One region of the Nocardiopsis sp. L17-MgMaSL7 genome, then DNA from elsewhere that is predicted to be linked to it. Evidence: riboswitches for the same ligand, from Rfam matches in the RefSeq annotation. Region 1 holds a riboswitch; each other region holds the start of a gene.
What was found. A riboswitch is a leader RNA that binds a small molecule or an ion and turns the genes downstream of it on or off. The one in region 1 is predicted to bind thiamine pyrophosphate.
Positions count from the first base shown of each region.

Region 1 (9,346 bases):
GCCCTGGGTGGTCACGGTCTCCCTGGCCCTGGCCGGACTGGCCATGGCCTCGGGGACCCACCTGGTGGTGAACATGCCCTTCCACGACATCACCGAGACCCTGGGCACGGCGCTGCGCGGCTGGGTTCCGCAGGCGCTGTGCCTGCCCGCGATGGCCCGGCTCGTCCTGGCCCTGGGCCAGCGCGGGGACGAGCACGGCCCGCCCCCGGCCGGTTCCCCCGAGGCTCCGGCCGAGGGCTCCGCGGAGACCACGGGCGGCGGGGACCGGCGGACCGGACCGCCCGAGAACGGGACGGCACCGGAAAAGGGAACCGACCGGCTGTCCGAGACCGGTCACGACGTCGAGGAGGTGCGCGGGTGACGGCCTCCACGAGAACCGGCGCGGAGCCTGACCGGAGCCTGCCCCGGGGCACCCTCATGGTGGCGGCGGGGGCGTTCCTGCTGACACTCTCCCTCCTGCTGCCGCTGTACGTGCACGACCGCGTCGCCCTGCTCCCGGCCGACGCCACCCTCGGCCTGCGCATGGTCGACGCCGACGCCAGCTACCTGGACACCGCCACCTGGAACCGGGTGGAGGGCGCCGACCTCGAACGGGACACCCGGGTGGTGGCCTCCGCGCACGGCGCCGACTGGTCCGCGTGGGAGATGACGGTGGACACCACCTCGTCCGAGCGGGTGCTCGACCACTGGAGCCGCAGGGTCATCGTGGACCGTCGGACCGGTCGGGCGGTCAACTGCTGCGGAGAGCACGTCAACGGTGACCGGGCCGTGCGCCAGGCCGGGCTGGTCCTGTACTGGCCACCCGGGGCGGCGCAGGGCGACCACTCCTTCTACGACGCCGAGGTGCGCGCGGCCCCCACGGTCGAGTTCGAGGAGGACGACGAGGTCGCCGGGGTGGCGGTGCGCCGCTACACCCAGACCGTGGAGGCCACCCAGGTCCCCGACTCCGCGCGGGAGGTACCCGCCGCCCTGTTCGATCCCGACGCCGAGGGAACCGTCAGCGCGAACCGCTGGCTCACGGCCGAGCGGACCTTCTGGGTCGAGCCGGTCACCGGCGTCGTCGTGAACCTGGAGGAGCGCAGACGCGAGACCCTGCGGCCGCAGAACGGCTCGGGCGAGGTGGACCTGCTCGACACGGAACTGACCCTGGCCGACGGACAGGTCTCCGGCTACGCCGAGCAGGCCCGGGTGCGATCGCTGCTGCTGCGGGGACTCGACAGCTGGGCTCCCTGGACCCTGGCCCCGATCGGAGCCGTCGCCGTCCTGGTCGGTCTCCTCGGCGCCTGGCGCTCCCGGACCCCACCCGCCGAGGAGGAGACCGGAGCGGAGACCGGAACCGGCGAGCGCACGCCGGAGGACGCGAAAACCGGGTGACGACCAGGGGGAGCGGAGGGCAGGATCGGTCCGAACCGAGCCCCCGGAGGCGCCGTGCCCGACGATCCCCCGTCCCCCGTCGCCCCGGCGGCGCGCCGCCTCCGCGCGGCGGCTCTGCTCACCGCCATCCTGCTGTCGTCGATGGGGGACGAGGTGGTGCTGGTCGCGGCCGTGTTCCAGCTCGCCGAGACCGGGAACTCCCTGTGGGTCACCGCCCTGCTGACCGCCCAGATCGGTCCGCTCGTCCTGCTCGCGCCGCTCGCCGGGGCGGTACTGGACCGCTTCGACACCGGCCGTGTCCTGGTCCTGGCCTGCGCGGGCCAGGGCCTGGCCATCCTGCCCGCCGTCTGGTTCCCCCACCCCGGTGTCCTGGTGCTGTACGTCCTCACGGTCAGCTCCCTGGCGGCCCTCGTCAATCCCGCGATCCTCACCCTTCTGCCCAGCGCTGCCGGAGAGCTCTCCCCGGTGCACGCCAACTCGCTGTTCGAGGGGGTCCGGGCCTCGGCGACGGTGCTCGGCCCGATGGTGGGAGGGGTGCTGGTGGGCCTCTTCGGGATCGTTCCGGCCCTGCTCACGGACTCAGTCAGCTTCTTCGTCGCGGCCGGGACCTTCCTGCTCCTGGGAGTACGGCGCCCCGTGTCCGGTGCCCCCGGCACCCTGTGGTCGGGGGCGTTGGACGGTGCCCGCCACGTCCTGCGGACCCGGCTGTTCCGCGTGCTGCTGCCGGTCCTGATCCTCGCGGTGGTGGCCACGTCCACCACCAACGTGGCCATGGTGTTCGTGACTCGGGAGGTGATGGGCCACGGGGCCGAGGTCTTCGGCGCGCTCACGGCGGGCTGGGGCGCGGGCCTGTTGGCGGGCGCGCTGGCCGTGTCGGTGCTGCGCCCGGCCCCGACCGGGCAGGGGGTGGCGCTCGCCGCCGCACTCGTGGGTGCGGCGCTGGCACTGTGGGCCTGGTTCCCGGTGCTGTGGGTGGCGGCGGTGTGCGTGGTGCTGGCCGGCGCGGGCAACTCCGTGTTCAACATCCTGCTCAGGTCGGTGGTCCACCGGATCACCCCCGAGCCCCTCCTCGGGCGGGCCCACGCGCTCATGGGCGCGGTGGTCAACGGAGGCTTCGTCGTCGGGTTCCTGATCGCCGGGTGGTTCGCCGCGGACCACCCCCGGGCGCTGCTCGCCGCCGCCGGGTCGGTCGCCCTCCTCGCCGGGCTGGTCGGGGCACTGGTCGTCCATGTCTCCAGCGCGGACACCGGGACCGCCGGGACGGACGGGACGGATGGTGATCCCGGGGTCCCGGAAGGGCGGATCGCATAGGATTCCACCCATGTGCGGTCGCTATGCCCAGTCCAGGAACGTGCACCAGCTCCAGCTGGCCTTCGCCCTCCCCGAGGAGGTCCAGGACGGCACGGGGGACCCGCGAGCCTGGCCGCCGCTGGAGGAGCTCGACCCGGACTACAACATCGCGCCGGGCAGCCCGGTGTACGCCGTGCTCGGCCCGCCGCCCCAGGGGGGCGCCCACGGTCGACCGGGACCGCGCTCCCTGCACACGATGCGCTGGGGCCTCGTGCCGGGCGGCGCCAGGGACCGCAACGTCGGCTACCGCATGATCAACGCGCGCAGCGAGACGGTCGCGGACAGGCCCGCCTTCCGCACCGCCTACCGGAACCGCCGCTGCCTCCTCCCCGCTGACGCCTACTACGAGTGGCAGCTGCTCAACAAGGACGGCACCACCGAGGCCAGCACCTCTCCCGCCACCGACCCCCAGCACAAGAGGCGCAAGGCCAAGGCCGCCAAGAAGCCCTTCTCCGTCCACTACTCCGGAGACGAACCGCTCGCCCTGGCCGGGATCTTCGAGCGCTGGCGCGACCCCGAGGTCGACGACCCGAGCGACCCCGACGCCTGGCTGTGGACCTGCGCGGTCATCACCACCGAGGCCGCGCCCGAACTCGCCCACATCCACGAACGCATGCCCGTCGTGGTGCCGCGCGAGGACTGGGCTGTCTGGCTCGACCCCGCCACCGGCGCCGAGGAGCTGGCCCACGTGCTGGACGACTCCCCGGTGGACCGGTTCTCGGTGGACGAGGTCTCCACCGACGTCAACAGCGTCAAGAACAACGGCCCCCACCTGCTGGAACCGGCCGAGGACTCCGGTCGCGGCGAACCGGAGACACTTTTCTGACCCCGGCGAGGCTGGACAGGGCCGGGGACGGCCTGTGTATGGTGTGCGAGGCCACGGGGGAGTGCTCCCCGGGGCCCTGGACACCGTGATCGGGGTGTCCCGGCACGTTCGACGTGCGCACATGTGAATACGCAACGCGGGAGCTCGCGCCATGGCGGGCTGAGAGGGCGACTCAAGGGTGTCGCCGACCGCAGAACCTGTTCGGGTAATTCCGACGTAGGGAGGCATGCCATGACGGCTATCGACGGTCGTGACGTTTCCACCGCCGACGAACACCGGGTGACCACAGGTCCCATCATGGGATCTCGCAAGGTCCACGAGGAGATCACCACCCCCGAGGGCACCACCCTCCGCATCCCGCGCCGCCGGGTGGATCTCAGCAACGGCAGCCACTTCGATCTGTACGACACCTCCGGCCCCTACACCGACGACAACGCACACATCGACGTCCACCAGGGGCTCCCGCGCACCCGCGAGACGTGGGCACTGGACCCCGTCGACGGTGCGACCACCCAGCTGGCCCACGCCAGGGCCGGGACCATCACCCCCGAGATGCGCTTCGTGGCCGCCCGGGAGGGCGCCGACCCCGAGTTCGTTCGCGCCGAGGTCGCGATCGGCCGCGCGGTCATCCCGGTCAACCGCAACCACCCCGAGTCCGAACCCACCATCATCGGCAAGAACTTCCTCGTGAAGATCAACGCCAACATCGGCAACTCCGCCGTCACCTCCTCGGTGCCAGAGGAGGTCGAGAAGATGGTGTGGGCCACCCGTTGGGGCGCCGACACCGTGATGGACCTGTCCACCGGCAAGCGCATCCACGAGACCCGCGAACGCATCGTCCGCAACTCACCGGTCCCCATCGGCACCGTCCCGATCTACCAGGCACTGGAGAAGGTCAACGGCGACCCCACCAAGCTGAGCTGGGAGATCTACCGGGAGACCATCATCGAGCAGGCCGAACAGGGCGTGGACTACATGACCGTCCACGCGGGCGTCCTGCTCCGGTACGTGCCACTCGCCGCCCGCCGCGTCACCGGCATCGTCTCGCGCGGCGGCTCCATCATGGCCGCGTGGTGCCTGGCTCACCACAGGGAGAGCTTCCTCTACACCCACTTCGAGGAGCTCTGCGAGATCCTTCGCCGCTACGACGTCACGTTCTCCCTGGGCGACGGCCTGCGCCCCGGTTCCATCGCCGACGCCAACGACGAGGCCCAGTTCGCCGAGCTGCGCACCCTGGGGGAGCTCACCCACATCGCCCGCTCGCACGACGTGCAGGTGATGATCGAGGGCCCCGGCCACGTGCCGATGGACAAGATCAGGGAGAACGTGCGCCTGGAGGAGGAGCTGTGCGGCGAGGCGCCGTTCTACACGCTCGGCCCCCTGGCCACGGACGTCGCCCCCGGCTACGACCACATCACCTCCGCGATCGGCGCCGCGCAGATCGGCTGGCACGGCACCGCGATGCTCTGCTACGTGACCCCCAAGGAGCACCTGGGGCTGCCCAACCGGGACGACGTCAAGACGGGCGTCATCACCTACAAGCTCGCAGCGCACGCCGCCGACGTCGCCAAGGGACACCCGGGCGCCCAGGAGTGGGACGACGAGCTGTCCAGGGCGCGCTTCGAGTTCCGGTGGCAGGACCAGTTCCATCTGTCCCTGGACCCGGAGACGGCGCAGGCCTTCCACGACGAGACCCTGCCCGCCGAACCCGCCAAGACCGCCCACTTCTGCTCCATGTGCGGGCCCAAGTTCTGCTCGATGAAGATCTCCCAGGACGTGCGCAGGTACGCCGAGGAGAACGGCCTGGACACCGTCGAGGCGATCGAGAAGGGCATGGCCGACAAGTCCGCCGAGTTCGCCGACGGCGGCAACCGCGTCTACCTGCCGCTCGCCGACTAGGGAGCGCCCACCCCGGGCCCGTCACCCCGCAGGGTGTGGCGGGCCCGCCGGGCCCTCGCCCAGGGTCACAGCAGCACCGGCAGTACCACCGGCTTCACACCCGTCAGAAGTAACAGGAGCGGCGCCGGGGACCGGCTACGCGGGCTTGTGGGCGCTGGCGACCAGGTGGACGCCGACGTAGTCGTCGGAGTCGGCGGCGTGCAGTTCCATCTCCACCAGCCGCGCCATGGACCTCGGGTCACGGGCCAGCATCATCTCCACGGTGGAGGCGGACAGGACCGTGCGCGGCTTGATCCACTCCAGTTCGAGCCCGGCCTCGGTGACCATCTCCGTGACCTGCTCCGCGGTGAAGCAGCGGGTGATCGAACCGTCCGGCCAGGGCACCAGGAGCACGTCGGCGCTGGGCGCGTGGCTCAGCTCCGGCCAGGCGTCCTGTTCGGCCAGCAGCGCCATGCCCAGGACCACCGAGTCCACACAGACCAGTACCCGGCCGCCCGGGCGCAGCACCCGGGCCACCTCGGACATCGACGACTCGGTGGCGAGGTGTCGGGAGAACACCCGGTTGTCAGCGATCACCCCGTCGAACGACTCGGGGCTGAAGGCGCGCAGGAAGGCGGAGTCGCCGACCACGTGCCGAAGGCGCCCGCGCGGTGTGGGACGCGGCACCACCGCCCGGCCGTTCACCAGGGTGAGAGGGCGGCGCATGGCCATGTCCACCGAGGGCAGCAGAGTCACGACGTCGTGACCAGCGGCGACGGCGCGTGGGGTGCCCTGGAAGTCGGGGCTGGACAGGTCGAGGAGCCGGGAGGGCCGCTCGGGGAGCCACCGGCTGATCTGCGCCTCCGCGACCGCCCAGTAGAAGCGCCAGTAGTCCGAGAGCCGGTCCGTTGTGGCGAACTGGGCGGCGGGCGATCGGGGGCGGTCGGAGGCCGGAGTCGAGGACGGTCGCACGTGCACTCCTCTCCATCCTTCAGTGTGTCCTACCCGCACTCTGCCATGCCTCACCTTCACCGACGCGGGCAAACGACAAAGTTCGGCGGGAGGGGGACCCGGTCACCACCCGCAGGGGTGGAATCAGGTCGCGGAGGACGTTGTTGTGACCAGCACCGCCCGGGGCGTGGTCCCGGAGGGGGTCCCCGAGGCGGGGACCCGCAGGAACACGGGAGCAGGGAAGGGGATGGGTTCGAGCATGCCGACCGCTGGTGCGTGCCTTGAGCGCGAGGAAACGGCGTTGGCGCCACGCGGCGTCGATGCGCAGGTCGGGGGTGTGGGAACGTATCGTTGGGATACGGACACCCCACCAGGGACCAGCGCGAGGAGGCCGAAGGGCTTGGACCAGAGCCAGGAGACAGCCGGGGAACGGGACGAGCGGTTCGAGAGGGACGTGCTTCCCTTCCTCGACCAGCTCTACTCGGCGGCGCTGCGCATGACACGCAACCCCTCGGACGCCGAGGACCTGGTACAGGAGACCTTCGCCAAGGCGTTCGGTTCCTTCCACCAGTTCAAGGCGGGGACCAACCTGAAGGCGTGGCTGTACCGCATCCTCACGAACACCTTCATCAACTCCTACCGCAAGAAGCAGCGGGAGCCGAAGCAGGCCGGGACCGAGGACGTCGAGGACTGGCAGCTCGCCCAGGCCGCCTCGCACACGGCGGCGGGGCTGAAGTCCGCCGAGGCCGAGGCGCTCGAACACCTCCCCGACAGCGACGTCAAGCGCGCCCTCCAGGAGCTGCCGGAGGACTTCCGGATCGCGGTCTACCTCGCGGACGTCGAGGGCTTCGCGTACAAGGAGGTCGCCGAGATCATGGGCACCCCCATCGGGACGGTCATGTCCCGGCTGCACAGGGGGCGGCGCCAGCTGCGTTCCCACCTTGAGGAGTACGCGGTGGACCGTGGTTTCCTCCCCGCGACCAGAGCCGCGGAGGCCTCGGCCGTCGCGTCGGGGTCGGCGGCGGGGGGTCGAGGACAGGTGAGCGGGTCGGATCGAGGAGATCGGCAATGAGCGACGGCCACGACAAGTCGGAGACGGACACCCCGTGCAGCGAGGTGCTCGACAAGCTCTACACCTACCTTGACGGCGAGCTGGAGGAGAGCGACTGCCCCGAGGTCAGGGCGCACCTGGACGGGTGCAGCCCCTGCCTGGACGAGTACGGCCTGGAAGAGGCCGTGAAGAAGCTCGTCGCCAAGCACTGCGGTTGCGATCCGGTCCCGCTGGACCTGCGGGACAAGGTCCTCGGCCGGCTGGCCGAGGCCCGCAAGGAGCAGCTGGCCCGCGAGGCCAGGGCGGCCCCCGGGGCGCCCGCCTGACACCGGCCTGAGCCGTCGACGGCCGGGGCCGTCCGGGATGACGGGGTGGCGAAAGCTGGCATTCCAGCTTTCGCCACTTTTGTGTATTCAGGGGTTCTTGTTGGGTTCTGGTGCTTTTTGGGCCATTTGAGTGCTTTTGTAGAAAGAGTGCGACGCATCCCGTTGGGTCCGGGGGGTTTTGGTCATTCGGGTGTCGGGTGGGTGGTTCTCGGGGGGTTCGACACGCCCGATGGGGCGAATCGGTTTTCGGTCGTGACCGAGTCGGAATGAATTTCCTTGAACTTGTGAGAGTCCGTTTCGGATGCTCACAATGGGTAGTCATGCCTGATGGGGTCCGCTGGCCTCGGTGGCAGGATCCCCCGAGGAATCGGAGGTCCCCAGTGTCGCGCCTGTGGTCTATTGTCACTCTGTGTAGTCATCTGGAATGACTAATTGAATTAGTAATTCCACGCTCCGGAACTTCTCGCTCCGGGGGGTGGCGAGTGTGCCTCCGGTTCGGGTTGGGGGTAATCAGGATGGTGTCGTGGCCCGTTAAACTGGAGGCCTTATCCAACGAATAAGGTAATTTGCGCGGCGTGCCCGGGGGATGAGGGGGTCGCCGCCACGGGGAGAAGGAGGACGACTGATGTTCGTCACCATGTTCGGTTCGATGATGTCCGCCGTTTTGATGGCTTCCACTTTTACCGGATGGTCTTGGTGGTAGAACAGAACCGGTGAAACCATGACAGTCCGGTCGTCGTCGGTGGGGGGTGAACGGGGGTGCGGGCTCTTCCTTGGGGCGCGCGTGTCTACGTCGGGATCATCGTTGTCAGTGCTGTCGCCATCATGCTCGTCGGTCCCTACACGGGGATCGACCTGGGGACCCTGGTACTCATCGCGGTCCTCTTCGTCGTCGCGGAGTCGATAAGCACACACGTCGTCGTCGACGTCAAGGAAGCCGGGATCTCGCCGAGCTCGGCCGTGGCCCTGGCCGCCGTCGTGCTGGTGGGACCGGTCGGCGCGGCCGTGGTCGGTTTCGCCTCCTGCCTGGCGGTCCGCAGACAGGGCCTGGTCAAGCGCGCCTTCAACGGAGCGCAGTTCGCACTGGCGGCCCACGTGGCCGGACACGTCTACCTCCTGCTCGGCGGCACGGTGGGGGTGCCGGGACAGTCCGACTTCCCCGGCATCGTCCTGCCGTACGTCGCGGCGGTCCTGACGCACACGCTGCTCAACTCGGTGCTCATCGGCGTCCTCATGTGGTGCCTGGGCGTCACCCGGCCCGCCGGGGCGGGGCCGCTGCGCTGGCGTCCGCTGGCCGCCCTGGAGGTCGCCTCCGTGGGCTACCAGATGCTGGGCCTGGCGATCGCGGCCATCTGGGGCGCGGTGGGGATCATCGCCCCGCTGCTGGTCCTGCTGCCGCTGTTCATCGCGCGGTGGGTCTTCGGCCAGCAGACCGCCGAGGCGCGGGCGCACGAGGCCACCCTGGCCACGCTGTGCCAGGCCGTGGAGACGAAGGACTACTACACCCGTGGCCACTGCATGCGGGTGGCCCAGGGCTCGGCGATGATCGCCGCCGAGTTGGGTATGCCCGCCGAGCGGGTGCAGAAGATC
Region 1 is NZ_QGTF01000008.1:149,430-158,775, forward strand. It holds gene BDW27_RS16000 (alpha-(1->3)-arabinofuranosyltransferase) at 1-361, shown strand, start outside; gene BDW27_RS16005 (DUF3068 domain-containing protein) at 358-1,374, shown strand; gene BDW27_RS16010 (MFS transporter) at 1,429-2,685, shown strand; gene BDW27_RS16015 (SOS response-associated peptidase) at 2,696-3,550, shown strand; TPP riboswitch at 3,677-3,792, shown strand; gene thiC (phosphomethylpyrimidine synthase ThiC) at 3,782-5,449, shown strand; gene BDW27_RS16025 (class I SAM-dependent methyltransferase) at 5,585-6,406, opposite strand; gene BDW27_RS16030 (sigma-70 family RNA polymerase sigma factor) at 6,780-7,451, shown strand; gene rsrA (mycothiol system anti-sigma-R factor) at 7,448-7,756, shown strand; gene BDW27_RS16040 (HD-GYP domain-containing protein) at 8,582-9,346, shown strand, end outside.

Region 2 (9,346 bases), on a different contig from region 1:
TAGGGGTCGACCCTGGCGTCTTCGGGGGTTTTCTCATACCCGATACCTGTTGTGGCTTATGTCCAACCCCCGGTTGAATCGAGACTCACGATACATCTCGACACCGGAGTCCTCCCCATGTCCAGACAGACCCCCGTGCTCGGTCCGACCGGTGCCACGGACCGCGCGCTGGCGCCCGATCTCGCGCGCGGCTTCATGCTGTTGTTCATCGCCCTGGCCAACACCGTCTGGTACCTGTGGGCGGCCCCGAGCGACGGCCCGACCATGCATCCCGCACCCGAGGGCGGCCTGGACTCCGTCGCCCAGTTCTTCACCATCATGGCCGTGGACATGCGCAGCTACCCGATGTTCGCGTTCCTGTTCGGCTACGGGATGATGCAGCTGGCCCGTCGCCAGGAGGCGGCCGGCGCCGACGTGAGGAGCGTCAACGCCCTGCTGCGCCGCCGCAACCTGTGGCTGGTCGTCTTCGGCTTCGTCCACGCCCTGCTGTTGTGGATGGGTGACATCCTGGGCGCCTACGGCGTGGCCGGGCTCGTCCTGGGCTGGTTGTTCTTCCGGCGCAAGGACGTGACCCTGATCGTGTGGGGCGCCGTGCTGACCGCGCTGATGACGTTGGGCAGCGCGCTCAGCCTGCTGGCCCTGCCGTTCGTCAGCGAGTCCGACGGCGGCGCGGGCGGCTTCGACATCAGCGAGATGGCCGGCAACATCGGTGACCCGTCCATCGCCTCCGCCGCTGTGGACCGGGTGGCGAACTGGCCTCTGGTCAGCGTCGGCCAGGGCCTGCTGGGTCTGGTCGTGCCCACCGCGATCCTGCTCGGCTTCTGGGCCGCGCGCCGCCGGTTCCTGGAGGAGCCCGGTCAGAACCTGCGGACCCTGCGCCGGGTGGCTGTCGTCGGCATCGCCGTCGGCTGGATCGGCGGCCTTCCCGAGGCCCTGAACCAGGTCGGCGTCTGGGACCTGAACGCCGACCAGGGCCTCATGCTCTCCTTCCCGCACATGCTGACCGGACTCTTCGGCGGCCTGGGGTACGTCGCGCTGATCGCCCTGGTCGCTCACCGCCTCCAGGAGCGGGGCCGGACCGGCGGGGTCGTGGTGACCGCCCTGACCGCCACCGGCAGGCGCTCCCTCAGCGCCTACCTGGCGCAGTCCGTCCTGTGCGCGCCGGTCCTGGCCGCGTGGGGCCTGGGCCTGGCCGCCTACCTGACGTCGTGGACGATGTTCCTGTACGCGGTCGCGGTGTGGCTGGTCACGGTGGCGGGCGCCTACGCCATGGAGCGCGCCGGTCGTCGCGGTCCGGCCGAGGTGCTGCTGCGCAAGCTGTCCTACCGGCGTTCGACGAAGGCGGCCGCGGAGCCCTCCGGACCGCCCCGGGCGGACGAGCACCAAGAGCGCACCAGCGCCTGACCGGGGGGCGCAAAAAGGGGCGTGCCGGTCAGCGACCGGTGGACACTCGTACCCCAGGATGGGTTTTCATGGGCGACGATCACATGACAAACCACACCATAGGGGTGACTGGGGCCACCGGTGCGCTGGGCGGGCGTGTGGCCGCCCGGATCGCGCGGCTCGGACTGGCTCAGCGCCTCATCGTGCGCGACATCAACCGGGCCCCGGAGTACCCGGAGAGCAGCGCGGCGATGGCGGTCTACGAGGACACCGCCGCCTTCGAGAAGGCCTGCCGTGGCGTGGACACGCTCTTCCTGGTCTCGGCGACGGAGTCCGAGAACCGGGTGGAGGCCCATCTGAGCGCCGTGGACGGGGCGGTCCGCGCCGGTGTGTCGCGGATCGTGTACCTGTCGTTCCTGGGCGCGGGCCCGGCGTCCACGTTCACGTTCGCCCGCACGCACTTCTACACGGAGGCGCACATCCGGTCGACGGGTGTGTCCCACACGTTCCTGAGACCCAGCCTGTACCTGGACCTGCTGCCCCGTTGGGTGGACGAGGAGGGCGTGGTGCGCGGCCCGGCCGGCGAGGGCCGGGTCGCGTGGGTCTCGCGCGACGACGTGGCGGACGTGGCCGCGGCCGTGCTGACCGATCCGGTGGTGGTGGCGGCCTCGGCGGAGAGGACACACGACGTGACCGGGCCGGAGTCGCTGTCAGTGGGCGCCACCGTGGAGAAGCTGGGCCGGTTGACCGGACGCAGTGTGCGGTACGTGCCCGAGACCTGGGAGGAGGCCCTGGAGTCACGCCGTCCGAGCGGGGCCGCGGAGTGGCAGATCGAGGGCTGGGCCTCCTCGTACGCGGCGATCGCCGCCGGGGAGCTCGACGTGGTCTCGCCCGTCGTGCCCGACCTGACCGGGCACCCGGCGCAGTCCATCGAGGGGTTCCTGCGCCGCCATCCGAGCGCCCTCGCCCACGTCGGGGTCTGACCGGCCCCTCCCCCGCCACCGCCGTGCCCCGGGCGCGGCGGTTCCCCCTTGTCCGGAGAGGCGGCCCTTGACCTCAACATTCATTGAGGTACCAGTCTTGGCTCCGGGGACACTCCCCCGAGGAAGGAGAGTGGTGGAGATGCGCGCGGTACGAGTGGACGAGTTCGGTGGGCCGGAGGTCCTGGTGACGCGGGAGTTGCCCGACCCCGAACCCGGCCCCGGCGAGGTGCTGGTCGAGGTCGGGGCGGCCAACGTGATCTACCTCGACACCCTGATCCGCAGCGGCGCCGCACAGGGCCACTTCCCCCAGACCCCGCCCTATGTACCCGGGGGCAGCGTGGTGGGCCGGGTCGCCTCGGTCGGCCCCGGCGCCGACCCCGCCTGGACCGGCGCGCCGGTCCTCACCCGCACGGACGACGGCGGGTACGCCGACCGCGTGACGGTCCCGGCCGAGGGGCTGCTCCGGGTGCCCGAGGAGCTGCGCCCCCTCGATGCCCTGGCCCTCATGGTCGACGGTGCGACCGCGATGATGCTGGAGCGGGCCGCCCGCTTCACTCCGGACACCTGGGTCCTGGTCCTGGCCGCCACCGGTGGCGCGGGCAGCCTGGTCGTGCAGCTCGCCGGGCTCGCGGGGGCCAGAGTGGTCGGCGCGGCCCGGGGCGCGGAGAAGCTGGAGCTGGCCCGGTCCCTCGGAGCGGAGGAGGTCGTGGACTACTCGCGGCCGGACTGGCTGGACCGGGTACGCCGGATCACCGGCGGCGCCGGGGCCTCCGTGGTGGTCGACGGGGCCGGCGGCGAGCTGGGATCGGCCTCCTTCGGGGCGGTGGCCGACGGCGGCCGGTTCCTCAGCTACGGCACGGCCGGAGGCTCGTTCGCCGAGGTGGACACGGCCGAGGCCGAGCGGCGCGGGATCACCGCCCTGGGCCTGAACGAGATGCGGGCGCGGCCGGGAACGGACCGGAGCGACCTCACGCGGCTCGCACTGGAGGAGGCGCGGGCCGGACACCTGCGGCCGCACGTGGGGCTGATCCTGCCGCTGGAGCGGGCCGCCGAGGCGCACGCTGCTCTGGAGGGGCGCCGTGTCCTGGGGAAGGTGCTCCTGGTCCCCTGAGTCGTGCTGACCGGATCATTAGTCCCACCCGCCGCCCGCCGCCAACCTCGACGGACGCCTGCGGCGCGGTGTCCTCGCGTCACCAACAGGATGCGGCTGTGCGCCGATGAAGCTCGGACAGCCACCCGGTCGGGTCACACCGTGCGCCACCGCGGAGCCCACGTGGCAGCGCACAGCAGAAGAGACGGCCACTCACATCGGCCCTTCTTCTGGATCGATCCGCCCCGACGTCGCCCGCCACCGCCCCTACGAACTCCTACGGCGCTGGCGGCCAGGCCGCCGTCGGCGAAGGCACCCGAGAACCACGCCCTGGACCCGTGCGGTCGCCGTACTCGAAGACGCCCCTGGGAGGGGCGGGCATGGAGCGGCCCCGGTCCCGTGCGGGATCCCGGGGCCATCGGAGTTCATTCAGGCGAGTCGAGCGGTGAGCTTGGCCCTGAGCGCGCTGGCCGCGGCTCGCGGGTCCTCGGCCTCGGTGACGGCGCGCACCACGACCACGCGGGTGGCTCCGGCGTCCAGCACCCGGTCCACGTTCTCCAGGTCGATGCCGCCGATCGCGAACCAGGGCCGGTCGGTGCCCAGCGCGGCCGCGCGTTCCACCAGTTCGAGCCCGGCCGCCGGGCGTCCCGGCTTGGTCGGGGTCGCCCAGGTCGGGCCCACGCAGAAGTAGTCGCTCCCGGGTTCCTCCGCCGATCGCGCGGCGGCCTCGGGGTCGTTGTTGGAACGGCCGACCAGGGGGTCGGCGCCGATGACGTCGCGGGCCAGGGGCACCGGCAGGTCGCGCTGGCCCAGGTGCAGGACGTCGGCGCGCACCGCGCGGGCGATGTCGGCGCGGTCGTTCACGGCGAGCAGGGCTCCGTGGCGTTCGCACGCCTCCCTCAGAACCTCCAGGGCGGCCAGTTCCTCGCGCGCCTCCAGCCCCTTGTCCCGGAGCTGGATGATGTCCACGCCCCCGGACAGGGCGGCGTCCGCGAACTCCGCGAGATCACCGCTCTCGGTCCGGGCGTCGGTGCACAGGTACAGAAGGGATGCGTCCAGGCGCTCGCGCAGGCTGGTTCCGTGACTCGTCCTCACGCGCCCCACCATAACCAACGGCCCGGGAGACGTCACCGCGGTGGTGCGTCCCCGGGCCGTGGACGGCTCAGAAGGCCATGCCCTGCGCCCGGCGTCGGACCTCGGTGCCCCGGTTCTCGCGCATGGCCTGGATCGGTGTGCCCGGCAGGGTGTCGTCCGGGGTGAACAGCCAACGCAGGGCCTCCCCGGTGGAGAATCCGGCGTCGGTCAGCAGCACGATGGTGCCCGGCAGGCCCTTGACCAGGTCCTGACCGTCCAGGAAGGCGGCGGGGATGGAGAGCTCCCCACCGCGCACCACGCCCATCAGGCGGTTCTCGCGGATGAGGGTCTTGATGCGGTTGGGGCTCACGCCCAGCGGGGCGGCCGCCTCACGCAGGGTCAGCCATTCGCCGACGAGTTCGTCGAGTTCACGATCGCTTTGTGTCACCTCACCAATCTGCCACACCCGACCGGGCCTCGGAGACCATCGCGCCGCCTGAGGACACCCTGCCTGGGAGATCCCCGCCACGGCCGGTCCGGACGCGTTGTCCTAGGATGGGGCCCAGAGACATGTCCCGCGGGAGCCGGGTGGACCCGGCTGAGAGGGAGGCTCGCGGCCTCCGACCGCACGAACCTGATCCGGGTCATACCGGCGAAGGGAGTGGAACACGGCGCCGTGCGCACCAACGACGTTCCCCCACAGAAGACGATTCATCCCACCAATACCGTGGTCGTGATCGGCGGCGGGGTCGTCGGCCGGGTCACCGCCTGGCGGGCCGCCCAGCGCGGCCTCGCCGTCACCCTGGTCGAACCCGACCCCGTCACCGAACCCTCCACCGCGCGCGCCTCCTCGACCGTCGCCGCGGGCATGCTCACCCCCGCCACGGAGGCGGCCTTCGGTGAGGAGGAGCTGATGGAGCTCGGGGTGCGCTCCGCGCGCCTGTACGACGGCTTCGTCGCCGAACTGGAGGAGGCCAGCGGGGTCGACGTCGGCCACCGCCGTACCGGCACCCTCCTGGTGGCCTTCGACCGCGACGACCTGGCCGTCCTCACTGACCTGCACGCCCTCCAGGAACGCCTGGGCATCCCCACCCGACGGCTGACCAGCCGCGAGTGCCGCCGACTCGAACCGACGCTCGCGCCCGGCGTGCGCGGCGGGGTGCTGGCCCCCGAGGACCACTCCGTGAACCCGCGCGCCCTGCTCCTGGCCCTGGCCCTGGCCGGGGAACGTGCGGGCGTGCGCGAGTTCTCCGGGTACGCGGAGGAGGTCACCTCCCCGGGCCCCGGCGGGTCGCGACTGGGCGTGCGCCTGGCCGACGGCACCGCTCTGCCCGCCGACCAGGTGGTGCTGGCCGCCGGGTGCTGGGGCGAGAGGGTCCGGGTGCCCGAACCCGTGGTGCCGCCGCTGCGCCCGGTCAAGGGACAGCTGCTGCGCGCCCGGGTGCCCTCCGGGGAACCGCCGCTGGTCACCCGTACCGTGCGCGGCCTGGTGCGCGGGTTCCCCGTCTACCTGGTCCCGCGCGCGGACGGCGAGGTGATCGTCGGCGCCACCCAGGAGGAACTGGGCCACGACACCTCCCTGACGGTGGGCGGGCTCTGGCAGGTCCTGCGGGACGCGCGCGAACTCGTCCCGGGGGTGAGCGAGCTGGAGGTCGTCGAGACCTGTGTGGGACTGCGGCCGGGCTCGCCCGACAACGAACCCCTCCTGGGCCCGACCCGGGTCCCGGGACTTCACCTGGCCGCCGGTCACTTCCGGCACGGGGTCCTGCTGGCCCCTGTGACGGGGGAGGTCATGGCCGAGGCCCTCACCACCGGCGCGCTGCCCCCGTACGCGCGTCGGTTCGCAGCCAGCAGATGGACGCGTGAGCAGACGTGGGAGTAGCAGTGGAACTGATCATCAACGGACAGGCCCAGGAGAGCGCGGCGACCACCGTGGACGGGGTCGTGCGCGCACTCACCGACGCCGGGGACGGCGCCGTCCCCGGGGGGATCGCCGTCGCGGTCAACGACGAGGTGGTGCGCCGCACCGCCTGGACGGACACCGCGCTCTCCGCGGGCGACCGCGTGGACGTCCTCACCGCCGTACAGGGAGGCTGAACCATGACACAGACGCACGAGTCCGTGACCGTCGCGGAACGCGCCCTGGAGGACCCGCTCGTCATCGCGGGGGTCTCCTTCGGCTCCCGCCTCATCACCGGCACCGGCGGGGCACCCTCCCTGGAGGTTCTGGAGGAGGCGCTCCTGGCGTCGGGGACCGAACTCACCACCGTGGCGATGCGCCGGATCAGCCCGGGCACCCAGGGGTCGGTGTGGGACGTCCTGGACCGCAACGGCATCCGTCCGCTGCCCAACACCGCCGGGTGCTTCACCGCCGTGGACGCCGTGCGCACGGCGAGGCTCGGCCGCGAGGCGCTGGGCACCGACTGGGTGAAGCTGGAGGTGGTCGCCGACGAGCACACCCTCCTGCCCGACCCGGTGGAGCTCCTGGACGCCGCGGAGGCGCTGGTCGACGACGGTTTCACCGTGCTGCCCTACACCAACGACGACCCGGTGCTGGCGCGCCGTCTGGAGCAGCTGGGCTGCGCCGCCGTGATGCCGCTCGCCGCGCCGATCGGTTCCGGCCTGGGCATCCGCAACCCGCACAACCTGGAGCTGATCGTCGAGCAGGCCGACGTCCCGGTGATCGTGGACGCGGGCATCGGCACGGCCAGTGATGCCGCCCTGGCGATGGAACTGGGCTGTGACGCGGTGTTGTTGGCCACGGCCGTGACCCGCGCGCAGGAGCCGGTGCGGATGGCCACGGCGATGCGCGACGCCGTGCGCGCCGGACGCGGCGCCCGGCTGGCCGGGCGCATCCCGGTCCGCCGCCACGCCAGGGCGTCCAGCCCCGACGTGGTCTGAGCGCCCCGGGAGGGACACCCCGCGGTGGGGGCCGGGAGTCCGGGGGCGGGGCCGCCGCCTGCACTGACACACCCGCCAGGACGTTGGGTCACGACACGCAAACACACCGTGACCACCGGGTTTGGAGCCGTCCCCTACCGTGGGAGGGGTGTGCGTGCCGCGCGACGGCACCGCACCCACAGACCGCCCAGGCGCGAACGCCCCGAACCGACTCCGGTCGGCTCCACGACGGTGGACACGAGGGCCGCCGCGACCGTGAACCGCGGGGCAAACCTGACACCGGCTTCCGCTATCGTGTCGGATCGACACCAGGTGTCGGGTACGCGCCACCGGCAGCGAACGCCCGCGCTCCCCGCAGCAAGGACACAATCCCGCCGTGGACATGACGACTTCCGACCCGCTTGTAGGCGCGACGCTGGACCGTCGCTACTTCGTCGAGTCAAGGATCGCCGGTGGCGGCATGGCGACGGTCTACGTCGCCCACGACCTGAGGCTGGACCGACGGCTGGCACTCAAGGTCATGCACCCCTCCCTGGCCCAGGACCCGACCTTCGTCCAGCGCTTCATCAACGAGGCCCACTCGGTCGCCAAGCTCTCGCACCCCAACGTCGTGCAGGTCTTCGACCAGGGTGAGGACCAGGGGCACGTCTTCCTGGCCATGGAGTACGTCCCGGGCCAGACCCTGCGCGACCTCCTCAAGGAGCACGGGCGACTGGCCCCGAAGCAGGCCCTGAACTTCATGGCCTCGGTGCTGGCCGCGCTCGGCGCCGCCCACCAGGCCGGCATGGTGCACCGCGACGTCAAGCCCGAGAACGTCCTCATCAGCAAGGACGGCCGGGTCAAGGTGGCCGACTTCGGTCTGGCCCGCGCGGTGGAGCAGTCCAACCAGGGGCTGACCCGCACCGGCACGCTCATGGGCACCGCCGCCTACCTGGCGCCCGAGCAGATCGAGAAGGGCACGGCCGACGCGCGCAGCGACGTCTACGCGGCCGGCATCATGCTCTACGAACTGCTCACCGGCGGCCAGCCGCACACCGGTGAGACGCCGATCGCGATCGCCTACCAGCACGTGACCGAGGACGTCCCGCGCCCCTCGCACTTCCTGCCGAACCTGCCGCCCGAGGTCGACGGCCTGGTCACCAAGGCCACCGAGCGCGACCCCCGGTACCGTCCGAGCAACGCGGGCCAGTACCTGGCCAAGGTCCTGGAGGTCCTGCGCACCCTGCCGGACACCGTCTCGGGCTCGGCCGCGCCGTTGGCCCCCGTGGCACCGCAGGCCAACTCGGCCGCCACCATGACCGCGCCCCAGCTGATCGCGGGCGGCGCGGGTCCGGGCACCGAGAACGCCACCATGGTCGTGGACATGAACGGCGCCGACCTGGGTCGGGACGACTACGACGACGACGGTTACGACGACTACCCCGCGAGGGGCGGGTCGTGGTTCTCGCGCAACCGCCTCCTGGTGGTCGGGGCGCTCGTGACGGCCCTGGTCGTGGGGGTGGCGGGCTGGTGGTTCCTGCTCGGCCGCTACGAGTCCGTCCCCGACGTGATCGGGCTGTCCCCCGAGGCCGCCAGCGAGCAGATCCGCGCCGCCGGACTGGTGGTCGATCTCTCCGACGACACGGTGTACAGCGACGACGCGGCGGCCGGTGAGGTCGGCGACACCGACCCGGAGGTGGACGACCGCCTCTCCCCCGGTGACACGGTGACGGTGTTCCTGTCCAAGGGCCCGCAGAACGTGTCCATGCCCGACCTCGTGGGTGACGACGTCGCCAACGCGCTCAAGGCGATGGAGGACCTCGGCTTCGATGACGAGAGCGTTGTCCAGGAGGAGCAGGACTCCCCCGACAACGCCCCCGGCGAGGTGCTGGCCACCAGTCCCGAGGCCGGGGAGGACGCGGACCGGGAGGGGACG
Region 2 is NZ_QGTF01000014.1:58,152-67,497, reverse strand. It holds gene BDW27_RS22210 (DUF418 domain-containing protein) at 118-1,404, shown strand; gene BDW27_RS22205 (SDR family oxidoreductase) at 1,473-2,366, shown strand; gene BDW27_RS22200 (zinc-binding dehydrogenase) at 2,506-3,477, shown strand; gene thiE (thiamine phosphate synthase) at 3,886-4,551, opposite strand; gene BDW27_RS22190 (Rv2175c family DNA-binding protein) at 4,619-4,978, opposite strand; TPP riboswitch at 5,098-5,208, shown strand; gene thiO (glycine oxidase ThiO) at 5,177-6,412, shown strand; gene thiS (sulfur carrier protein ThiS) at 6,415-6,627, shown strand; gene BDW27_RS22175 (thiazole synthase) at 6,631-7,431, shown strand; gene pknB (Stk1 family PASTA domain-containing Ser/Thr kinase) at 7,808-9,346, shown strand, end outside.
Region 2: another riboswitch for thiamine pyrophosphate. It lies ahead of thiO (glycine oxidase ThiO); the one in region 1 lies ahead of thiC (phosphomethylpyrimidine synthase ThiC).

Region 3 (9,346 bases), on a different contig from region 1:
GCAGGGGCAGCGTGGTGATCAACACCGCCGGTGAGAAGGTCTACCCCGAGGAGGTGGAGGCCGTACTGAAGGCGCACCCCTCGGTGGAGGACGTGATCGTGGTGCCCGCCCCGGACGAGCGGCTCGGGCAGCGGGTGACGGCGCTGGTGTCCCTGGCCTCCGGTTCCTCTCCGGACGAGGGTGCGCTGCGGGCGCACTGCCGGGTGCGTCTGGCGGGGTTCAAGGTGCCCCGGACGGTGCACTTCGTGGACCGCGTGCGGCGCACGGCGGTGGGCAAACAGGACTACCGCTGGGCCGCGTCGGTGGCCGGTGAGGACCCGCCCGCGCCCGCCGTTCCGACCTCGCCGCTGTCCGGTTCGCTCCGGAACTGAACCCGGGCTCGGCGGTCCTTTCGTCACGATCTGTTTTCGGGCCAAGGACCTTGCGGGCTGATACCTGGCCAAAACCCCGATTCTCGGGGCGCTCGGACGCCTTCACCCCGTCCGGCGCCGCTAGAATTGGCGCAGCCCGGCCCGGGGCCTGACGGCGCTCCTCCCCCATCGCACGGCCCGGGCGGCAAACATCCGCGCGGCCGGAGCATCGGACCGGTGGAGGTCGTCCCCGCGACCCGCGCTGTACAGCACCCCTTTGACCCGCCGGTCGACCGTGCACACGGGACCGGCGGCCCCATCAGGACGGAGGACGGCGCCCTCTCCCGGGAAGCTCCCGGGCCAGCGCCCGACAACATGGCCAAGTCAGTAGGCTCCTACATCTTCAACGCGGTGCGCGGCGGGGCCGTCGGCACCTCCGAGGCACTGCCCGGCATCAGCGGCGGCACGGTCGCACTGATGGTCGGCCTCTACGACAAGCTGATCGGTGGCGCGGGCCACGTGGTCAGCGGCATCAAGCGCTACGTCACGGACGTGCCCCGGGGGCGCGGCAAGGAGCGCGCCCAGGAGCAGTTCCGCCAGGTGGACTGGTCGGTGCTCGTCCCCGCCCTCATCGGTATGGCCCTCGCGCTCGTCCTGGCCGCCGTCTTCCTCGCCCCGCTGGTGGAGGCGCACGCCCAGTACGCGTACGCGCTGTTCTTCGGTCTGGTCCTGGCCTGCCTGTGGATCCCCTACACCGGCGCGGGCAAGAAGTGGAGGGCCTGGCACTACGCGGTGGCCCTCGTCTTCGCCGCGCTCGCCTTCACGCTCACCGGCCTGCCCGGCGCCAACCTGCCCACGCACCCGGTGGTGGTCTTCTTCGCGGCGGCCGTCGCGATCTGCGCTCTGGTACTGCCGGGCCTGTCGGGTTCCTTCATCCTGCTGACCCTGGGCCTGTACGAGCCGACCATGGCCGCCCTGCGCGCGGCCGACCTGCCCTACATCACCGTCTTCGTGCTCGGCATGATCACCGGTCTGGCCCTGTTCGTGAAGGTGCTCCAGTTCCTGCTGGAGAACCACCACCACATCACCCTCGTGGTACTCACCGGCCTGATGGCCGGTTCGCTGCGCGCCCTGTGGCCGTGGCAGGACGAGAACCGCGACCTGCTGCCGATGACCGACGTCCCCGTCACGGTCGCCTTCGCCGTCGGCGGCTTCGTGGTGGTCGTCGGCATGATCATCTGGGAGCAGCGCAAGCACGCCCAGCAGGCGCGGGTGGAGACCCACCACCACAACGTCACCGTCTGACCGTCCACTACAGTCGGAAACACCACAAACCAACAGTGATGCCGGGGCCGCGAGGCCCCGGCGGCGCGGGGTGCCGGAGAGACTCCTCCCGGCTGAGAGCACACCCGTCGAACCTGCCCTAGTTCGTACTAGCGAAGGAACGCCAATGAGCGCGTACAACGTCGTGTCCATAGCCGGAAGCGACCCCAGCGGGGGTGCCGGCGTCCAGGCCGACCTGAAGTCGTTCTCCGCCCACGGAGTCTTCGGGATGACCGTGGTGACGGCGTTGACCGCCCAGTCCACACGCGGGGTCACCGGGGTACACGGTGTCCCCGCGTCCTTCGTCACCGACCAGATGGACACCCTGTTCACCGACGCCACCGTGCACGCGGTCAAGGTGGGGATGCTGTCCACGTCCGAGGTCACCGAGGCGGTCGCGGCCGCCGTGGACCGCTACGGACTGCCGCACGTGGTCGTGGACCCCGTGATGGTGGCCAAGAGCGGCGACCGCCTCCTGGAGAGGTCGGCGATCGAGGCGCTGCGCACCGTCCTGCTGCCGCGCGCCGACCTGCTCACCCCGAACCTGCCCGAGGCCGCCGACCTGCTCGGCGAGACGGAAGCCACCAGCCTGAAGGAGATGCGCGGGCAGGCCGAACGCCTCCTGGAACTCGGACCGCGCCGCGTCCTGCTCAAGGGCGGCCATCTGCCCGGTGAGGAGAGCGTCGACCTGCTGGTCGACGGTGTCTCGGAGCCGGTGGAGTTCCGTGCCGACCGCGTGGCCACCCGCAACACCCACGGCACCGGCTGCACCCTCTCCTCCTCGATCGCCGCCCTGCTCCCCCAGCGTCCGGACGCGGTGGCCGCCGTCGCCGACGCCAAGGCCTACCTCACCGAGGCCCTGCGCCGCGCCGACGAGATCGATGCTGGCGGCGGCCAGGGGCCGGTGCACCACTTCCACGCCTGGTGGTAGCGGACCGGGGGTACGCGAAGGGGGGACCGGCCGTGGCGGCCGGTCCCCCCTGTCGTCGGCCCGGGGACCCGTCCCCCGGCCGAGCGCGGACTACTTGCTGACGTCGTCCATGATCACGTCCGGGTTCCGCCAGTCCTTGTGGTTGAAGAACTTACGCGTCTCCGAGGTGATCAGCCCGGAGAGCAGGATCAGACCCACCAGGTTGGGCAGCGCCATGAGACCGTTGGCGATGTCGCTGAAGAGCCACACCGAGTCGAGGTTGGCCACCGAGCCCACGAAGATGATGGCGATGAAGAGCAGGCGGTAGGGCAGGACCATGCGTCGGCCGCCGAGGAACTCCACGCAGCGCTCACCGTAGTAGGACCAGCCCAGCAGGGTGCTGAAGGCGAACACCGTGACGGAGAGGGCCACGATCACGGCACCGGCCGACCCCATCGCGGGGCTGATCGCGCCCAGTCCCTCGGTCATGGCCTGCGAGGTGAGCAGCGAACCGTCTTCGGCCCCCTCCACCTGCCACACCCCGGTCACGATGATGACCAGGCAGGTCATGCTGACCACGATGATGGTGTCGATGAAGGTCTGGGTCATGGAGACCATGGCCTGACGGACCGGCTGGGTGGTCTTGGCTGCGGCGGCCGCGATTCCGCCGGTGCCCAGGCCGGACTCGTTAGAGAAGATGCCGCGCGCGAAGCCCAACTGGATAGCGAGCAGGACACCGGCTCCGGCGAACCCTCCCGTCGCCGCGGTTCCTGTGAAGGCGGAGGTGACGACCAGCTGGAGGGCCGGCAGCAGCGCCTGCCAGTTGGCAGCGAGCACGACCAGGCAGATGCCGACGTAACCGATGATCATGATCGGGACGAGGGCCGAGGTGACACGACCGATGCTCTTGATGCCGCCGAGGATGACGGCGCCTGCGCCGACCATGAGAATCAGCCCGATGATCCACGTCTCGACACCAGTGACGCTGTTCATCTGCTGCGCGACCGTGTTGGCCTGGGTCCCGTTGCCGATACCGAAGGCCGCGATGGCGCCGAAGACCGCGAAGGAGACACCGAGGATGGTCCCGAAGCGGCCGCCGACACCGTACTTCAGGTAGTACATCGGGCCGCCGCTCTGCTCGCCCTTGGCGTCCGTGCGACGGAACTTCACGCCCATCAGGGCTTCGCTGTACTTGGTGGCCATGCCGAAGATCCCCATGACCCACATCCAGAACAGCGCACCGGGGCCGCCGATTCCGATGGCCAGGGCGGCTCCGGCGATGTTGCCCACACCGACGGTCGCGGCGAGCGCGGTGCTGAGCGCCTGGTAGTGCGAGATGTCGCCCTCGACCGTCTCGTCCTCCTTCCGGCGGACGAAGGCCAGCCACAGGGCGTGCGGCAGCCGGAACAGCTGGAGCACGCGCAGTCGCACGGTGAGGTAGACGCCGGTCAGGAACAGCAGAGGGATGAGGACGAACGGTCCCCAGATGATGCCCGAAAGGACATCTGCCATCTCAAGGAGGTGGTCCACTGAGGACCTCTCTTTCGGTGCTTGCGTGGGGCAGGGGGAACCGGCGGTGCGATGGGGGAACCGGGGCTCTTGGAAACACGTTGGAACCGGCGCACACCATTCGGTATCGGGCAAGAATGGCACTGACGCGTAACAAACAAATCACGTGAGGTCAGAAAGCGCGTTACGACTCATGAACGCTCACTCGACCCTCCGGCCGCGTCAGTCACAGGGGACAGCCGCTACCCCTGGCCCCCTCCCCCGTCCTCGCCCTCGGCCTGAGCCAGGGCGAGCCGACTGAGCACCGCGGCCGCGGCGTCGGGGTCCGCCCCCTGTCCCACGGCCACGCCGAGCAGGTAGGTCGTGAGCGGGGCTGCCGGTCGGGCCACGGAGTGCGCGGCGTCGCGCGCGAGGTCGAGGATGCGGTCGACGTCGGCCTTCTGAAGGGGATCGGTTCCCGCGAGGTCGAGTTCTGCGCGGACCAGCTCGGCCCATTCCACGAGTGTCACCACACGGCTCCTTGAGGTGTCGGTTCGGTCGGGTTCGGCGATCACGGCCATGGCGGGGTCACCCGTCGGTCAGTCGACCGTGCGGACGGCGTCATCACCTGATCGGCCAACCCGTGTCGGCCCTTCGGGCGGGGTTCTCCCGCCCGGCGGCCCGGGTTCACTCCCCGACCCTAGCGTCGGAGGCAGCCACCACTCGGCGTGACACATCGGCGTTGGGAGCCCCGTATGTCCCCCACACCCCCGCCCACCGTCCCCCGCCCTCCCCTGCGGGTGGCCATCGTGACCGAGTCCTTCCTCCCGCAGGTCAACGGGGTCACCAACTCCGTGTGCCGGATCAGCGAGCACCTGGCCGCCGAGGGCCACCAGGCGCTCGTGCTGGCCCCCGGGCACGGCCCCGCCTCGTACGCGGGCTTCCCGGTGGTGCGCACGCCCGCGCTGCCCCTGCCGGTGTACCGCGACTTCCCCATGGGCCTGCCCGTCCGGCGGACCATGACCGCGGCGATCCGCGCGTTCGCGCCCGACGTGCTGCACCTGGCCTCGCCCGCGCTCTTCGGGGCGACGGCGGTGGACGTGGCCCGAAGGTGGGCGCTGCCGACCGTGGCGGTGTTCCAGACCGACCTGCCCGGGTTCGCCGGACGTCACGGCCTGCCCGGGGCCCGGGCGCTGTGGCCCCTGCTCCACCGGGTCCACTCGGCCGTGGACCGCACTCTGGCTCCCTCCTCCGCCACCATGGAGGCGCTCTCCGGCCGGGGGTTCCCCCGGCTCGACCTGTGGCGGCGGGGCGTGGACACGGCGCGCTTCTCCCCCGACCACCGGTCCGAGGAGCTGCGCCGGGAGCTGGCCCCCGGCGGAGAGGCGATCGTGGGGTACGTGGGCCGTCTGTCCCGGGACAAGCGGGTGCACCTTTTGGGCCACCTGGCGAGGCTGCGGGGTATGCGGCTGGTGGTGGTCGGGGACGGCCCGGACCGCGCACGGCTGCGCCGCCTGCTACCGAACGCCGTGTTCACCGGTCAGCGCACCGGGGCGGACCTGTCGCGGCTGTATGCGTCGCTGGACGTGTTCGTGCACACCGGCGCGGACGAGACCTTCTGCCAGGCCGTGCAGGAGGCGCTGGCCTCGGGCGTACCGGTGGTCGCCCCTGCCGCGGGCGGGCCCGTGGACCTCGTGACCGACGGGCACAACGGGCTGCTGTACGAGCCGGACTCGGTCCGTGAGCTGCGCGTGGCCGTGGGCAGGTTGGCGCACAACCGCGAGGTGCGGGCCCGGATGGCGGCCGGTGCCCGGCCTTCCGTCGTGCACCGCACGTGGCGGTCGGTCAACGAGGAACTGGTCGGGCACTACCGCGCGGTGATCGCTCCGAGCCACGAGCTCGCGGCCCGCCGCGACAGGGTGACGGCGGGGGGCGGCTGACCCCCCGTGCCGGAGAAGACGAAACGGGACCCTCCCTGGGAGAGATAGGGAGGGTCCCGTCGGTGGTGACCGCCTCACCCCGTATAAGAGAGGCGGGCACGATCTGGGTGCGGACGCCCGGTCAGTGGACCGGCTGGGCGACCGCCATCGGCACCGGGATCACCGTGCCGGGCGTCTGGGCGCCGGTGCCCGGCTCGGACAGCACCGACCCGAGGACCTCGGTGAGCCGGTCCAGGTGGGACCGGATCCACGGCAGGGCCAGCGGGTCGTCCGCGGACAGCGCCGCGTACCGCTTGTCCTCGGTGTCCCCGTACAGGAGGCTGGTGGCCACCCGCATCCGCAGGGCGGCGGGGCTCTCACCGAACTCGACGGCGGGCAGCACGCCCATGCCGTGCTGCTCCAGGAGGAGCCCGGTCAGCTCCGGACCGGTGGTTACTCCGTGCAGGGCGGACAACCGCTCGCGGACCGGCTCGAAGTCCGGGTAGAGGTAGAAGGCGGCCCTGGGCGGCGAGACGAGGGCCCCGGCCCCGGTGAAGACGTCGGCGACGGCGCGGGCCACGATGCCGTGCAGACGGCGGCTGCGGTCCACGTGGTCACGCAGCTCGGCGGGCTCGGCGAAGGCGTGCGCGGCCGCCTGCTGGACGGGGGCGGCCGGGCTGGACCAGATCTCGCTGGCCACGCCGAGGAGGCCGCCCCGCAGACGGTGGCCGATCTCGGAGTCGGGCAGCCGCAGGACGCCGATCCGCCAGCCACCGAGGGCCAGGTTCTTGCTGAGCCCGGTGGAGATGACGGTGCGCTCGGGGGCGTACTCGGCGGGGCTGTGGACGTCGGTGCGGTCCTGGCCCCGTTCGTCCACGTGGACGAGGTCGCGGTAGATCTCGTCGGAGATGATCACGAGGTCGAGTTCGCGGGCGACCTCGGCCAGGCGGCGTACGGTGTCGGCCTCGGCGACGGTGCCCGTCGGGTTGTCCGGGATGGTGACGATCACCGCGTTGACGGTGCGTCCCTGCTCGCGGGCGTCGGTGACGGCCGCGTGCAGCAGGTCCGGCTGGGGTACCCCGCCCTGGCCGGTGGAGGTCGGCACCATCACGGGGCGCTGGCCCACGAGTCGGCTCTGCGCGGCGTAGCTGACCCAGCTCGGCGCGGCGATGGCGGTGTCCCCGCCGATCTCCAGGAGCAGGCTGTAGAGCAGCGGCTTGCTGCCCGGGCCCGCGATCACCAGGTCGGGGTCGGTGGGCAGGCCCCGGCGGTTCCAGTAACCGGCGGCGGCCTCGCGCAGTTCGCTGGAACCGGCGACGGGCCCGTAGGAGTTGGCCGAGTTGCTCGCCGTGAGCTGGTCCCGCATGACCGGGTGCACCGGCAGACCGGCCTCACCGAACCCGAGCGGAAGCACGCGCACCCCCTGGCGGCGTTTGTCGTTGAGGGCTTCGTTCACGGCGAGGGTGGCGGACACAGTGACGGTCATGGATGACTCATCTCCGGCTTTTCGTTAGGCGCTGACCACCGGTTGAGCTGGGCTCTCGTCCAGCTGGTGGCCTCTCACACAACAGCCTGCCCAGCTCACGCCATCAGTACAAGCGAGTCTTTTCGATGCTGAGCATAAGATGACCTAATGCTTGACCTGAGACGACTCCAACTCCTCCGCGAGTTCAGCACGCGCGGCACCATCGCCGCGACCGCGCACGCCCTGGGATACACGCCTTCGGCGGTGTCCCAGCAGCTCGCCACACTCGAACGCGAGACGGGGGTGGCGCTCCTGGACCGGTCCCCGCGCGGCGCCGAACTGACCGACGCCGGGCAGTTGCTGGTCAACCAGGCCGAGGAGATCCTGGCCCTGGTCGAGGCGGCCGAGTCGGTGCTGGCCGAACAGTCGAACATCGCCCTGGGAGTGGTGACGGTGACGGCCTTCCCGACCGCCGCCGTGGCCTTCGCGCCTCTGCTGGCCCCGCCGCTGCGCGGCTACGAGGGCATGCAGCTGGTGCTGCGGCAGACCCTGCTGGCCACCGGCACCCAGAAGGTGCGCTCCCGCGAGGTGGACATCGCCCTGGTCGACGACTGGTCGGGACAGCACCCGGGCCGTGGGCCGGACAGCGGCCTGCGCCACGTGCACCTGTTGCGGGACCCGATGGTGCTGGCGGTCCCGGAGGGCCACCGACTGGCCGACCCGGAGGTCCCGCTGGTGCTGGACCAGATGCTGAGTGAGTCGTGGATCGTGGCTCCGGAGGGTGAGCGTTCGCGCCACGGCACGGAGAAGCTGTTCGCCGAGGTGGGCGGGTTGCCAGCGGCGACGTGGGAGTTCGAGGGGCTGGGCACGATCCTCAGCCTGGTCTCACGGGGGATCGGGATCGCGGCGGTCCCGGCGCTGGCCATGGTGGGCGCGCCGGCGGGCCTGGTGTACCGGCGGTTCCCCTCGTCACCGGAGCGGCACGTGTACGCGGTGCTGCGTCCGGCCTCGCTGAGGCGCCCGGCCGTCCAGGTGACCCTTTCGGCGCTGCGGGACGCCGCGCGCAGCGTGGAACGGGAGCTCAGTCCGGTCTCCCCGCGTGTCCAGGGCCCGCGGTGACGGCGGTCGCGCGGGAGCACACACGGCCCGCCCCTCAGGGGACGGGCCGTGTTCGGTGTTCTCTCTGTCGCTTCCAGTGACCCGCGCGGGCACCGGTCACGGATCGCTGCTCCGTCTGCGCGCCTTGTCGATCCTGCGGCGGAGCTTGCGACAGACGTGACGAGCTCGGTCACGGTCGTCGCGGGCGTTCCACCAGCGCGCGTAGGCTTCCAGTCTTCTCTTGCGCAGGGAGTCCAGCTCGGCCTCCATCCGGTTCACCCGGTGCTCCAGGTCGATGCGTTCTCTCTCGAACGACGACATGTCGCGCTCGTGGAAACCCGCCTCGCGCTCGGCGCTGAACAGCCGATCGGTGAGACCCTCGGTGACGTTTCCACCCCTGGCGATCCGGCTGGGGCCGGCCTGTCCGCTGATGCCTTCGAACCACACAGTTCTGGTCTTTCCTGTGGCGGCCCAAGATCACCGATCGCTACGCAAAGAATGCAGAAAGTGTCCAAAGTGGACTTTTGGGGTTGGCTCCCCTGGACACGGCCCTCCGGGCTAGGCCACCATGACCCGCTCGGACCTCGGGTCGCCCAGGCCCCTCCCCTGGAGCCCCCGGTAGACCGCCTCGAACCGCTCCAACGACCGGTGGTGGTCGTGCTCCTGGGCGATCTCCCTGCTGGCCCGCCCCATCTCCTGACGCCGCCGCTTCGAGCCGAGCACCGACAGCAGACGGTCGGCCAGGTGCACGTGGTTCCCCGGCGGGAACAGGAAGCCGTTGCGCCCCTCCTCC
Region 3 is NZ_QGTF01000001.1:330,448-339,793, forward strand. It holds gene BDW27_RS01410 (acyl-CoA synthetase) at 1-371, shown strand, start outside; gene BDW27_RS01415 (DUF368 domain-containing protein) at 726-1,655, shown strand; TPP riboswitch at 1,712-1,812, shown strand; gene thiD (bifunctional hydroxymethylpyrimidine kinase/phosphomethylpyrimidine kinase) at 1,801-2,604, shown strand; gene BDW27_RS01425 (sodium:alanine symporter family protein) at 2,695-4,113, opposite strand; gene BDW27_RS01430 (DUF6457 domain-containing protein) at 4,335-4,601, opposite strand; gene BDW27_RS01435 (glycosyltransferase family 1 protein) at 4,827-6,011, shown strand; gene BDW27_RS01440 (pyridoxal phosphate-dependent aminotransferase) at 6,133-7,476, opposite strand; gene BDW27_RS01445 (LysR family transcriptional regulator) at 7,624-8,574, shown strand; gene BDW27_RS01450 (hypothetical protein) at 8,671-9,000, opposite strand; gene BDW27_RS01455 (glycosyltransferase) at 9,112-9,346, opposite strand, start outside.
Region 3: another riboswitch for thiamine pyrophosphate. It lies ahead of thiD (bifunctional hydroxymethylpyrimidine kinase/phosphomethylpyrimidine kinase); the one in region 1 lies ahead of thiC (phosphomethylpyrimidine synthase ThiC).